Regions from separate parts of the Brenneria sp. L3-3C-1 genome, predicted to be linked through region 1. Evidence: predicted binding sites of a transcription regulator. Region 1 holds the regulator's gene; each other region holds the start of a gene.
What was found. Region 1 encodes Fur, which represses iron uptake genes when iron is present. Its sites were predicted from a motif close to ATAATAATGAGAACNACTATCAA; they were not measured.

Region 1 (4,182 bases):
AGCCCGTACCGCGATCGTAGCGTGCAGGAAAACCTGACGCTGTTTGAAAAAATGCGTAACGGCGGCTTCGCCGAGGGAACGGCTTGTCTGCGCGCCAAGATTGATATGGCCTCGTCGTTTATGGTGATGCGCGATCCGGTTTTGTATCGGATTAAGTTTGCCGAACATCACCAAACGGGAAATAAGTGGTGCATCTATCCGATGTATGATTTTACCCACTGTATTTCCGATGCGCTGGAAGGCGTGACGCACTCTTTGTGTACGCTGGAGTTTCAGGATAATCGCCGTCTGTATGATTGGGTATTGGATAACATCACCATACCTTGCCATCCGCGGCAGTATGAGTTCTCACGTCTTAATCTCGAATACGCCATTATGTCCAAGCGTAAGCTGAACCAACTGGTAACCGAGAAGATTGTCGAGGGGTGGGACGATCCGCGGATGCCGACCATTTCCGGTTTGCGTCGTCGCGGTTACAGCGCCGCGTCTATCCGTGAATTCTGCGTTCGCATTGGTATTACCAAGCAGGATAACAACGTTGAAATGGCCGCGCTGGAATCCTGTATTCGTGACGATCTGAATGAAAACGCGCCGCGCGCCATGGCGGTTCTTGACCCGGTGAAGGTGGTGATTGAAAACCTGCCCGCCGATCATGAAGAGTGGGTGACGATGCCGAATCATCCGAATAAACCGGAAATGGGATCCCGTCAGGTTGCATTCAGCCGCGAGGTGTATATCGATCGCGCTGATTTCCGTGAGGAAGCCAATAAACAGTATAAGCGTCTGGTGCTGGGTAAAGAGGTTCGTCTGCGTAACGCTTATGTGATTAAAGCGGAACATATTGATAAAGACGAGCAGGGCGCCATCACCGCCATCTACTGTCGCTACGATCCGGATACCTTAAGTAAAGATCCGGCTGATGGCCGCAAGGTAAAAGGCGTGATTCACTGGGTGTCCGTAGCGCATGCGTTGCCGGCGGAGTTCCGCTTGTACGATCGTCTGTTTAGCGTCGCCAATCCGGCGGCGGCGGATGATTTCCTGTCAACCATCAACCCGGAATCGCTGAAAGTGGTGCAGGGATTCGTTGAGGCGAGTCTGGCGCAGGCGGAAGCGGAAAAAGCGTATCAGTTTGAGCGCGAAGGCTACTTCTGCGCCGATCGGGTTTATTCCAGCGCGCAGCATCTGGTGTTTAATCGCACGGTAGGCCTGCGGGATACCTGGGTGGGGTGATAGCGGGATTGGCTTACAGAGTAAAACAAAAATAAAACCGCCTCGGCGGTTTTATTTTATGACGGACAGGAAGTCCGTCACCCTACGGATCGTCGCAAGCGACGTTGAAAAGAGGTTGCTGACAAAGTCGTCTGTAAGCCTGAGATACCCGGGCCTACCGTACCGAGGGGCCATTATGGGACACATCCTTGTGCCCCACCCTGCGGGCCAGCATAAATGCTGTTCAAATTTGCTCCTGGCAAATTTGTCGGCGGCTTACGCCGCTACGACCCCTCGCCACGCTCTCCCTAATAACAGGCTATGTCAATGGTCTGAAAATCGCTTCAGGCGATTTTTTATGCGGTCGATTTATCTTCTTGCATCGTGCAGGGTTTCGTCTTCACGGCAATCCCCTTCACTGCAATGGCCATACAGATACAAACTGTGGTTGGTCAACTTGATACCGTGTCTTTCCGCTATTTCGCGTTGGCGTGCTTCGATATATTCGTCACGGAATTCAATCACTTTGCCACAATCCAGACAAATCAGATGGTCATGATGATACTGCTGCGTCAGTTCAAAAACGGATTTACCGCCTTCAAAATTATGACGGGTTACGATCCCCGCATCATCAAACTGATTCAGTACGCGGTAGACGGTCGCTAGACCAATCTCTTCACCCATATCAATCAGTTTCTTATATAAATCTTCCGCACTGACGTGATGGCACTCCGGATCCTGCAACACTTCCAGAATTTTCAGTCTTGGAAGAGTGACTTTCAGGCCGGCCTTCTTTAATGCGATGTTGTTGTCAGTCATGCGGATTTAGTCCTGTTGCTTACTTATCAATGGAGGCTACCTAGCCTATGTCATCGGTCGGCTCAAAAAATGTAATAACGTCCCAATTATAGAACTGCGCATTCAAAATGAAAACCATGGAATGTTAACAATATTATTTCCACATACACTACAGGTGTACCATGCAATGTATTGTTGGTAAATGAGGAACGTTCAATGAACGCACAGAACCGATGTGGGTATTGTACATACTTATAAGGAGAAGTTAAAAAAATGTATCAATTTTTATGAGAGGTTTTTTCTATCAATCTGGCTCTGACGAGAGTGTCATCAGAGCCAGAGAATCGGCTCAGCCTACCAGTTCTTTCAGATTCAGTTCGTCGCCGATCTGTTTTACCCAGGCTGTAACGCGCTCGCTGGTCAGTTCGGGTTGACGATCTTCGTCGATGGCCAAACCGATGAAGTGGTTGTCATCAGCCAGACCTTTAGAGGCTTCAAAGTAATACCCTTCCGTCGGCCAGTGTCCAATAATCGTCGCGCCATGCGGTTCAATGATATCGCGGATGGTGCCCATGGCGTCACAGAAGTACTCGGCATAGTCTTCCTGATCGCCGCAGCCGAACAAGGCAACCAGTTTACCGCTGAAGTCGATCTCTTCCAGCGTAGGGAAAAAGTCATCCCAGTCGCACTGCGCTTCCCCGTAGTACCAGGTAGGGATACCGAGCAATAAAATATCGAACGCTTCAAGATCTTCTTTGCTGCTTTTGGCGATGTCATGAACTTCGGCAACGTCGGTTCCCAGTTGCTGTTGGATCGTCTTGGCAATGTTCTCGGTATTGCCAGTGTCACTGCCAAAGAAAATTCCTATGAGTGCCATGAATTGAATAACCTCTTGATTCTTAATGGTATGATGCCGTGTTTTACCCACTTATCGGCTAATAATAGCAGACGCGCCCGGCATGAGAAACTCGTATCGGTAAGCATCGGTAAATTGTGGCGGGTATTTTGCTGATACGCATTTTCCTGTTGTCGCCCCGGCTGACGACCCTTGGTGATTAAATTTTTTAACGTAATCTCTTTAAACTTAAAAAATTATGTGTATGGCGAGTTATGAAATTGTTCACAGAATAGAAAATAAATGAGCATAAGAACCGCCCTGACTCTAAATGTTCTCTGAACTTTGTCGATTTAGTTAACGTGATTTTATCTGTTTTCAACATAACGGAACGTTAGCGCCAGATAAAGGTGACATATCTTGTTGGCATGAATTTCTGTGTTTCATTGTTGAATGACGATGAAAATGTCCTTTTATGTGTGTTTAGTTCGGAGTGAACCATGAAATTTTTAAAGAACATTGCCATCAGAACGGCCATGCTATGGGTGCTTGGCACTTTCTGTGTGCTCTGGGGCGGCGTGTCGATATACACCATGTTTTCTTTCAAAGAGATGACGACAACGTCCAAGACCAGTAGCCTCCTGGTGCAAAATATGAATTTTGTTAATCAGGGCAACGATCAATATTTTCGCATGGTGACGCGCCTGGCTCGCGCCGTTGATGCACGTCGCAACGGCGATAATGAAGCGGCGGACAGAGAGCAGGCATCTTCTTTGAATGCGCTTAATACCTTAAAAGCGGATTTGGCGGCGTTTAATGGCATAGACCACGCAGGGCTGGACGATGCGCTGGTGCAGGCGGTGAGCCGTGACTGGAATAACCTGATTACCCAGGGCGTTGAACCTTTATACCAAAAAGCCGCGGCAAACGAATTTGATGATTATCAGAATCAGGCGAAAAATGTTGTTCCGCCGCTGAGTCGTCAGTTCGGCGCGTCGTTAACGGCGTTCAATAAGGTCGGTTCAGAGCAGTTTTCCGCCGCTGGAACCCGCTTTGAACAGATTACCGCCATTGGTCAGAACATTTTGCTGGCCGGTTTGATTATTGGGTTGATGCTGCTGTTTCTGACCGATCGTTATCTGGTGATGTGTCTGGTGCGGCCATTGAATGATTTGCGCGATCACTTCAGCGTGATTGCATCCGGTCAGTTAGGCAAGCCAATTATTGATTTCGGCCGTAACTGCGTCGGTAAATTATTTCCGCTGTTGCGTGAAATGCAAACCAGCCTGGCGAACACGGTCAGCACGATTAGAAATAGCACGGATTCTATTTATCAGGGG
Region 2 (4,182 bases), on a different contig from region 1:
GGTATAAAACAGCTTGGTGTTCAGGCTGTCGAACAGCGCGAAATCTTCCGGCGTATAGAGATCCGCCAGACTGAATCCCCAACGGCGGGTCTGACTGTCCTGATAGGAGGTGCTGCCGTCAAGTGACGAGACGCCCGATGCGCTCATGTTCCAGGTCGGGAAATTGGCGTGATTGGTTTTGTGATAATAATCGACGGTGGCGGTAAGCTGATGCGAACTCGTCGCCTGCCAGATACCGGACGCCAATATCGCGTTGGAGTGCCAGTTGGCCGGGGTGCTGTCGATCGCGGCGTCGCGCTGGTTTTCGGTTTCATTGCCGTCGCGACGGCTGATGACGATAACGCCGCGCAGATCGTCGTCGCCGCCGGCCGCGGTAATGCCGTTGTGGACGCTGCGGTTGGCGGAGTCATAACCGGCCTGATAACCAAAATAGCTGTGCTTGCCGGCGTTTAGATAATCATTGGCGGATTTTGGTTTGAAAGAGACCGACCCGCCCAGCGCGTTATTACTGTTGGCGACCGACGTGGCGCCGGATTCGATATCCACTGAACCGTACAGGTACGGGTCGAGATAGTCGCCACGGCCAATGCCGGTGCTGCCCGTCTGGCGGCGACCGCTGACCGTGGATGTACCGCGATCGGTGGAAGACGGTAGCTCCACGCCGTCGATATCAATGGAGACCCGGTTGTTTTCCAGCCCGCGAATATTGTATCCACTGGCGCCGCCGCGGTCATAGCTGCTTTTACCTGCGCTGACGCCGCTGGTGACGCCCGGCGCGCTGATCAGCGGCTGGTAGCGCATGATGGTACTGAAATCGTTGCCGCCCTCTTTCTGCATATCGCTGGCGGTGATGATTGTCTTGGTACCGGCTTCTTTCTCAACTTTGGGCGAGTAAACCGTCATTACATCGCCGGTCGGCTCGGATTGGCTGGTCGGGGTCGTCTGATTTTTTGTCCCGGCGGCATCGTTGTTCGCCACGTTACGCTGTGCGGGTGATTGGCTATCGGCCGCCGTGCTGTTCAACGCTGTGCCGGCCAATATCCCGGTGAGAAGAATTTTATTGAGATTCTTATTAATTAACATAGTGATACTCTTTTCTATGGTTCTGTTCGACCAGCCATGCCGGGATAAACAGGACGATGCTGGCAGCCAACTTCAAAAGTTAACGTCTGATAACATTACAAAAAATATGGAAATGATAACCATTACCATATGATAATTATTATCATTGTTGGAAAAAATCATAATGAATAATTCTTAATAAAACGTTTTGGCGGGTAATCGGCCGCGTGGCTTTCGAGCGTTTCATCATCGACCGGCGCGCCCAAAATAAAGCCGTCAGGCGTCGCCGCCGGTGACGGGTGAGTCCGCCGGCGTTATCTGTGACAGGACACGGCCAGATAAGGTACTATTCCCGCCAAACATGCCGTGTAGCGTGTTAAAGAAAGCAATAATCGCGCTGCGATGTGAGGAAATGAGATAAATGAGTGAGATGACGCATGACGGCGCAGAAAGCCTGGCGCTGCACACGTTTACTGAAAATGCGTACCTGAACTACTCCATGTACGTCATCATGGATCGGGCGTTGCCGTTTATCGGCGACGGTCTGAAGCCGGTACAGCGCCGTATTATTTATGCCATGTCGGAGCTGGGCCTGAATGCCAGCGCCAAATTCAAAAAATCGGCCCGTACCGTCGGCGACGTGTTGGGTAAATATCATCCGCATGGCGACAGCGCCTGTTACGAGGCGATGGTATTAATGGCGCAGCCCTTCTCCTACCGCTATCCGCTGGTGGACGGGCAGGGGAACTGGGGGGCGCCGGACGATCCCAAATCATTTGCTGCCATGCGTTATACCGAATCCCGGCTGTCTAAATATGCTGAAACCCTGCTGGGAGAACTGGGGCAGGGGACGGTCGACTATGTGCCGAATTTTGACGGCACCATGCAGGAGCCGAAAATGCTGCCTGCCCGGCTGCCGAACATTCTGCTTAACGGCACGACCGGGATCGCCGTCGGTATGGCGACCGACATCCCGCCGCATAACGTCCGTGAAGTGGCGGCGGCGGCGGTGGCGCTGATCGATAAACCCGGCTCCTCGCTGGAAGATCTGTTGCAATACGTTCACGGGCCTGATTTCCCGACGGAAGCGGAAATCATTACCCCGCGTGATGACGTGCGTAAAATTTACCAGAACGGGCGCGGTTCGGTGCGTATGCGCGCCGTCTGGAAAAAAGAGGATGGCGAAGTGGTGATCACCGCGCTGCCTCATCAGGTTTCGGGGGCCAAAGTGCTGGAGCAGATAGCCAGCCAGATGCGCGCCAAGAAACTGCCGATGATTGAAGATCTGCGTGATGAATCCGACCACGAAAACCCTACCCGATTAGTGCTGGTGCCGCGCTCCAACCGTATCGATCTGGATCAGGTGATGAACCATCTGTTCGCCACCACCGATCTGGAAAAAAGCTACCGTATCAATATGAATATGATCGGTCTGGATGGTCGCCCCGCCGTCAAAGGGCTGGTGGAAATCCTGACTGAATGGCTGGTGTTCCGCCGTGATACCGTGCGCCGCCGCTTGAATTACCGTCTGGAAAAAGTGCTCAAGCGTTTGCATATTCTGGAAGGTTTGCTGATTGCGTTCCTCAATATCGATGAAGTGATCCACATTATTCGCACCGAAGACGAGCCTAAGCCGGTGTTGATGCGTCAGTTCAGCCTGAGCGAAACGCAGGCCGAAGCGATTCTGGAATTGAAATTACGCCATTTGGCCAAGCTGGAAGAGATGAAAATCCGCGGCGAGCAGGACGATCTGGCGAAAGAGCGCGATCATCTTCAGGCGTTGCTGGGATCTGAGCGTAAGCTGAGTAATCTGCTGAAAAAAGAAATTCAGGCGGATGCGCAAGCTTATGGCGACGATCGCCGTTCGCCGTTGCAGGAACGCGGCGAGGCGAAAGCCATGAGCGAACATGATTTTGTCCCGTCGGAACCCGTCACGATCGTGCTGTCGGAAATGGGCTGGGTACGCAGCGCCAAAGGACACGATATCGATCCTTCCGGGTTAAGTTATAAAGCGGGCGACAGCTTCCGTTCCGCCGCCCGCGGTAAAACCAATCAGCCGGTGGTGTTTATCGACTCGACAGGCCGCAGCTACGCGCTTGATCCGCTGACGCTGCCTTCGGCGCGCGGTCAGGGCGAGCCGTTGACCGGTAAGCTGACGCCGCCGCCGGGCGCGACCGTCGAACAGGTACTGATGGCCGCGGACGATCAACTGCTGTTGATGGCTTCCGACGCCGGCTATGGGTTTGTCTGTACCTTTAACGATCTGGTGGCGCGCAACCGCGCAGGAAAAGCGATTATCACCCTGCCGGACAATGCCAAGGTGCTGCCGCCGCTGGAGATTAACGGCGAGGACAATCTGCTGATGGCGATCACCGCCGCGGGCCGGATGCTGTTGTTCCCGGTTTCTGATTTACCGCAGTTGTCGAAAGGCAAAGGCAATAAGATCGTGTCTATTACGTCAGCAGACTTTGCCAGCGGCAAGGATCGCCTGACCTGGCTGTTGTTGCTGCCGCCGCAGGCATCGGTGACGCTGTACTTTGGTAAACGCAAACTGGTTCTGCGCGCCAACGAGCTACAAAAATATCAGGGCGAACGCGGGCGGAAAGGCACGCTGCTGCGTGGTCTGCAACGTATCGATCGCATTGATGTCGATGCCCCGAAACGGACTGGCGACGGCAGCAGCGAAGAGTAAAATCATCAACACCGGGGAAAAGGCGACGAGATAATATCGTCTTTTCCCCTGTTTGATCGATCCTTGCGGATTTTACCTAATTAAAACATCGCCAACCCGCGGCAAAGGGGAGCATGGTTTATCGCGCAGTATATTTGATGAAGGGTATATACTAGCGGCGGCGGTTGGCTAATGAGGTTGTTATGTTATTCATTCTTCGGTTTATTGTGGTGATTGTATTTTCGCTGCTGATCTGTATTTTTGGTTCTATTTACTGTCTTTTCAGTCCTAAAAATCCGCGTCACGTCGCAACATTCGGCCACCTCTTCGGACGTTTGTCGGTGGTTTTCGGTTTGAAGGTGGAAAAACGCATACCGGAAGAGGCGGCGCATTACGGCAAATGTATCTATATTGCCAACCACCAGAATAATTACGATATGGTCACCGCA
Region 3 (4,182 bases), on a different contig from region 1:
TCACCGTCGCGGTAACCGTACGCCCGATACCGTAGAAGCAGGCGGTGGCGGAAGCACACGAGGCGACATATTTTTTGTCGAACATATTATTCAGATTGATCTGCGCCGACACGCCTTTCAGCGATGGCGTCAGACCGCCCAGTTCATAGCTGACTTTCGCATCGTATAAGTCGGCGGCGGGAACTTTAAAGGTGTTCTGGGCGTTACCCTGGCTGGTGCCGATATATCTGGCGCCCAGACCAAGACCGAGACCGTTCGCCGCGCCGGAGTGGAAATTATATTCCCCCCACAGTGAAGCCATATGCGAGGGAATACGCGCCGGGGTTTTACCTTGCGTGCCGGCCACGGTGGTTTTGACGGTTTCGGAATCGATATAGCTATAGGAGGCGATCAGGTTGATGGATTCGGTCAATGCCGAATGCACTTCCACCTCCAGTCCCTGATTGCGGATTTCGCCGATCTGTTCAAACCAGCCCAGGCTGCTGTTATAGGTGGACACGTTCTGCTGGCGCAGATCGTAGAGCGACAGGCTCATCAAGGTATTCCAGCCCGGCGGCTGATATTTGACCCCGACTTCCACCTGTTTGCCGGTGGTCGGATCAAAAGGCGCAGCGCCCGGCGCACGGTTGGTTTGCAGGTTGGGTTCGAACGACGTGCTGTAGCTGATATACGGCGAAACGCCGTTATCGAAGGCATACAGCAACGCCGCGCGGCCGGTGAACTTGTTATCGTTTTGCTGGATCTGAGTGCTGTCGAGATAGTCGTTGGTGCGTACTTCCGTCCAGTCGTAGCGCCCCGACAGCAACAGGTTCCAGTTATTCCATTCCATTTGATCCTGCGCGTAGACGCCGAACTGATCCAGCGTCTGTAACTCATCCGTTGCCTTGCTCAGAGTGCTCTCATCCACTGATATACCATAGCTGGGAGAGGACCAATCAATTTGGTAGCTGGTACTGCTGCCCCGCCACAGTTTCTGCCGATCCTTATTCCATTTATAGTCAAGGCCGGTCAACACCAGATGATCCACCGCCCCGGTGGCGAACTGGGCCTGTAACTGATTATCCAGCACAAACTCATCGGTATCACGCTCTTCTACCTGAGCGCGTCGGTTCAGCACATAGGTACTGGCGGAGTTTGCATAGACAAAGTATTTGTATTTCTGATTGATATTGGCGTAGCGCGCATTTTGCCTGAAAGTAAATATCTCGCCGAAGTTATGTTCAAACTCATAGCCAATAGCGGATTGCTCGCGCTCTGACAGATTAAAGGACGGATCGCTGACATTAAAATCACGGGGAATATAACCCCGCTCGGTGCCGAATACCGTACCCACCGACGGCAGGAAGTTGCGGTAGCCGGCATCGGGATCTTTCTGGAAACTGGTCAGCAACGTGAAGCGGGTATCGATATTGGGATACCAGGTCAGCGACGGCGCAATCGCGTAGCGCGTCTCTTTGTAATCCTTGACCTGATTATTCTGGGTGCGCGCCAGACCGTTGAGGCGATACAGCAGGGTATTGTCATCATTCAATGCGCCGCCAAAGTCAAACGCCCCCTGGGCCAGCTCATTATTGCCGCCTTTGATCTGGACTTTGCGTATCGGGGTGGCCGTCGGACGTTTGCTGGTCATACTGACCAGGCCGCCGGGATTGACCTGGCCGTAGAGCACCGACGCCGGGCCTCTGACCACTTCCACCCGCTCCAGCAACCAGGGTTCAATCACCCCGGTTTGCGACCCGGCCGAACCGCCGAAACTCAAACCGTCCAAAAATCGCGGTACATAGGAAAATCCGCGAATAAACACCTCATCATAACGGTTGGAACTGCCGCGGTACTCAGAAATCACCCCGGCGGAATAGCGCAACGCCTGCGGAACCGAGGACACATCCTGCGCATCCATCTGATCGCGGGTGACAACGGAAATAGATTGCGGCGTTTTTATCAATGGCGTTGCGGTTTTACTGCCGGCCTGGCTGGTGGTCGCCACCATTCCTTTAAGCGGCGCGGTGGGCGATTCATTTGTTGTTCCGGCGACCACTGTGATGGTGTCGCCCTGTGAGCCGGCCGTTGTGTCTGCCGCCATGCCCGGAACTGGGTGCACTATTGCCAGTACCCATCCCATATGCAAGCAGGCATGAAAACTTTTTTTATGCTTTATTTTCATATAATTAACCTTTGCGCAATATTGTTAACATCATCCCATGTAACCCTATTTTTTTGCCAAAAAACCTTAGCACAGCAAAAATGCAAAATGCTAATGATATTTATTATCATTAGCATTTTTTTAATTAGCGGCGGAATTTTGGTTTTTTAATGCCTGAGCAGGCATATGGGATGTGGGCTTATCGGCAACGGTCAGACGATAGCAACACCTGGGATCGGGTGGTAACGTCCACACGGCACAATCAGCGGCGTGTGAGATACCGGGTCGTCAATAATCACGCAAGGCATGCCGAACACCTGTCTGATCAGGTCGGCGCTGACGATCTCGGAAGGTTTCCCCTGCGCCATAAGCCGTCCGGCCTGCATAACGATCAGATGGTCGGCATAACGACAGGCCTGATTCAGGTCGTGCAGCACCGCCACCAGCGTACGGTCATGTTGCTGGTGAAGATCGCGAAACAGATCGAGCAGATCAATCTGATGCGCCATATCCAGCCAGGTGGTGGGCTCATCCAGCAGCAACAGCGAGGTCTGCTGCGCCAGCACCATGGCTATCCATACCCGTTGGCGCTGACCGCCAGATAGTTCATCCACGCTACGCTCAGCCAGTGAACTGACGTTGGTGGCGAGCATCGCCTGCTCTACCGCTTCCTGATCCGCCGCGCTCCACGGTTTCAACAGGTTCTGATGCGGATAGCGCCCGCGCGCCACCAGATCAGCCACCGTGATGTTATCCGGTACGATGGCATGCTGCGGCAGCAGGCCGATTTGCCGGGCCAGCGCTTTAGTGGGGAGATGATGAATGTTTTTGCCATCCAGCAGCACCTCTCCCGCCAGCGGTTTCAATAACCGGCACAGCGCCCGCAGCAACGTGGATTTGCCGCAGGCATTAGGGCCGATAATCACACTGAATTGATTATCCGGAATGGTGACGCTCAATGCTTCGGCGATGATTTTTTTATCGTACGCAAGCGTAAGGTCGGTGGCGTGCAAGAGACTCGTCATCAATGCTTTACTCTTCATAATTGCCGTAAAATTTTAATTAATCATCATGCCAGAAGTCTTCGTGCCTATTCTACGTACATGATGTTTCACCTCAGGGTTTTCCCGGATTTTCCTTCTCCGTATCCTCGCCATCATCTTCTTTCACCGGCGTACTGGCGGTCAGCAAATAGGGCGACTGCTGCCAGCGGGTGCGGCGGTTCTGCAACAGGGTACGGGTTAGAATGATGCCGATCGCCAGCGACAGCAGAATCATCAAGCGCAGAATATTGGTGGTGTTGTCCACCTGCTTGGCTTCGGTCTCCAGCACGTGCGTATCGAGCGTAATACGTAGAAAACCGATCGGACCGTCTTTGCCCTCAATGGGCTGCACCAACTGATAGTTAAAGTAGCTGCCGACCCGATTGCCATCCAATGCCAGCCGATCCCGGAGCTGAACCTGCTCGCCGGCGCGGGCGATCAACGAACCATCCTGCTGATAAATGCCGGCATCCAGAATACGGCTATGATCGGTAAGTTGCTTAAGGATATTATTGATTTTCAGGCTGTTATCGTCAGCGCTTTCCATCAGCGGAGAGAGGCTGTAGGCAACCTGGCTGGTCAAGGTGCGCGCCAGCTCTTCCACCTGTTCGGAGCGCGCCATCTGGTGACTCAGACTAAAATAAGAAGCGCCCTGCATCAGTATCACCAGCAGAGCTAAGCAAATCAGCACAATGGCTGTGCGATGTAGGCGAAATTTTACCCGTGCCCGAACCATGATAATCCTTACGCAAATTGGATACTTTATGTTGCCAGAAGCGTCGACGATAGGATAGCTTGTTGCCCTGTTTTCCGACCGATATGTTTTGTGGCTAAACGGATGCACACGCCGAACAGGATGCGCCCGGCCACATTATTACCGCCAGTAGAGGATCTGCCCCATGTCGAATAGTCTGACCTATCGTGATCTCCCGAACGAGATTAACTGTTGGCCGGGACTGCCGCTATCGCTGAGCGGTGATGAAGTGATGCCGCTCG

Region 2: a site for Fur is predicted at 1,190-1,212, ahead of JG725_RS11270 (TonB-dependent hemoglobin/transferrin/lactoferrin family receptor). Genes of this name have one in related genera too.
Region 3: a site for Fur is predicted at 2,252-2,274, ahead of JG725_RS10805 (TonB-dependent siderophore receptor). Genes of this name have one in related genera too.

The regions. Positions count from the first base shown of each region.
Region 1 covers NZ_JAEMHF010000002.1:190,850-195,031, reverse strand. The annotation lists gene glnS (glutamine--tRNA ligase) at 1-1,230, shown strand, start outside; gene fur (ferric iron uptake transcriptional regulator) at 1,579-2,028, opposite strand; gene fldA (flavodoxin FldA) at 2,357-2,884, opposite strand; gene JG725_RS07315 (methyl-accepting chemotaxis protein) at 3,343-4,182, shown strand, end outside.
Region 2 covers NZ_JAEMHF010000004.1:170,452-174,633, reverse strand. The annotation lists gene JG725_RS11270 (TonB-dependent hemoglobin/transferrin/lactoferrin family receptor) at 1-1,083, opposite strand, end outside; gene parC (DNA topoisomerase IV subunit A) at 1,484-3,754, shown strand; gene JG725_RS11260 (1-acylglycerol-3-phosphate O-acyltransferase) at 3,937-4,182, shown strand, end outside.
Region 3 covers NZ_JAEMHF010000004.1:63,462-67,643, forward strand. The annotation lists gene JG725_RS10805 (TonB-dependent siderophore receptor) at 1-2,083, opposite strand, end outside; gene JG725_RS10810 (ABC transporter ATP-binding protein) at 2,356-3,168, opposite strand; gene JG725_RS10815 (YtjB family periplasmic protein) at 3,260-3,922, opposite strand; gene serB (phosphoserine phosphatase) at 4,086-4,182, shown strand, end outside.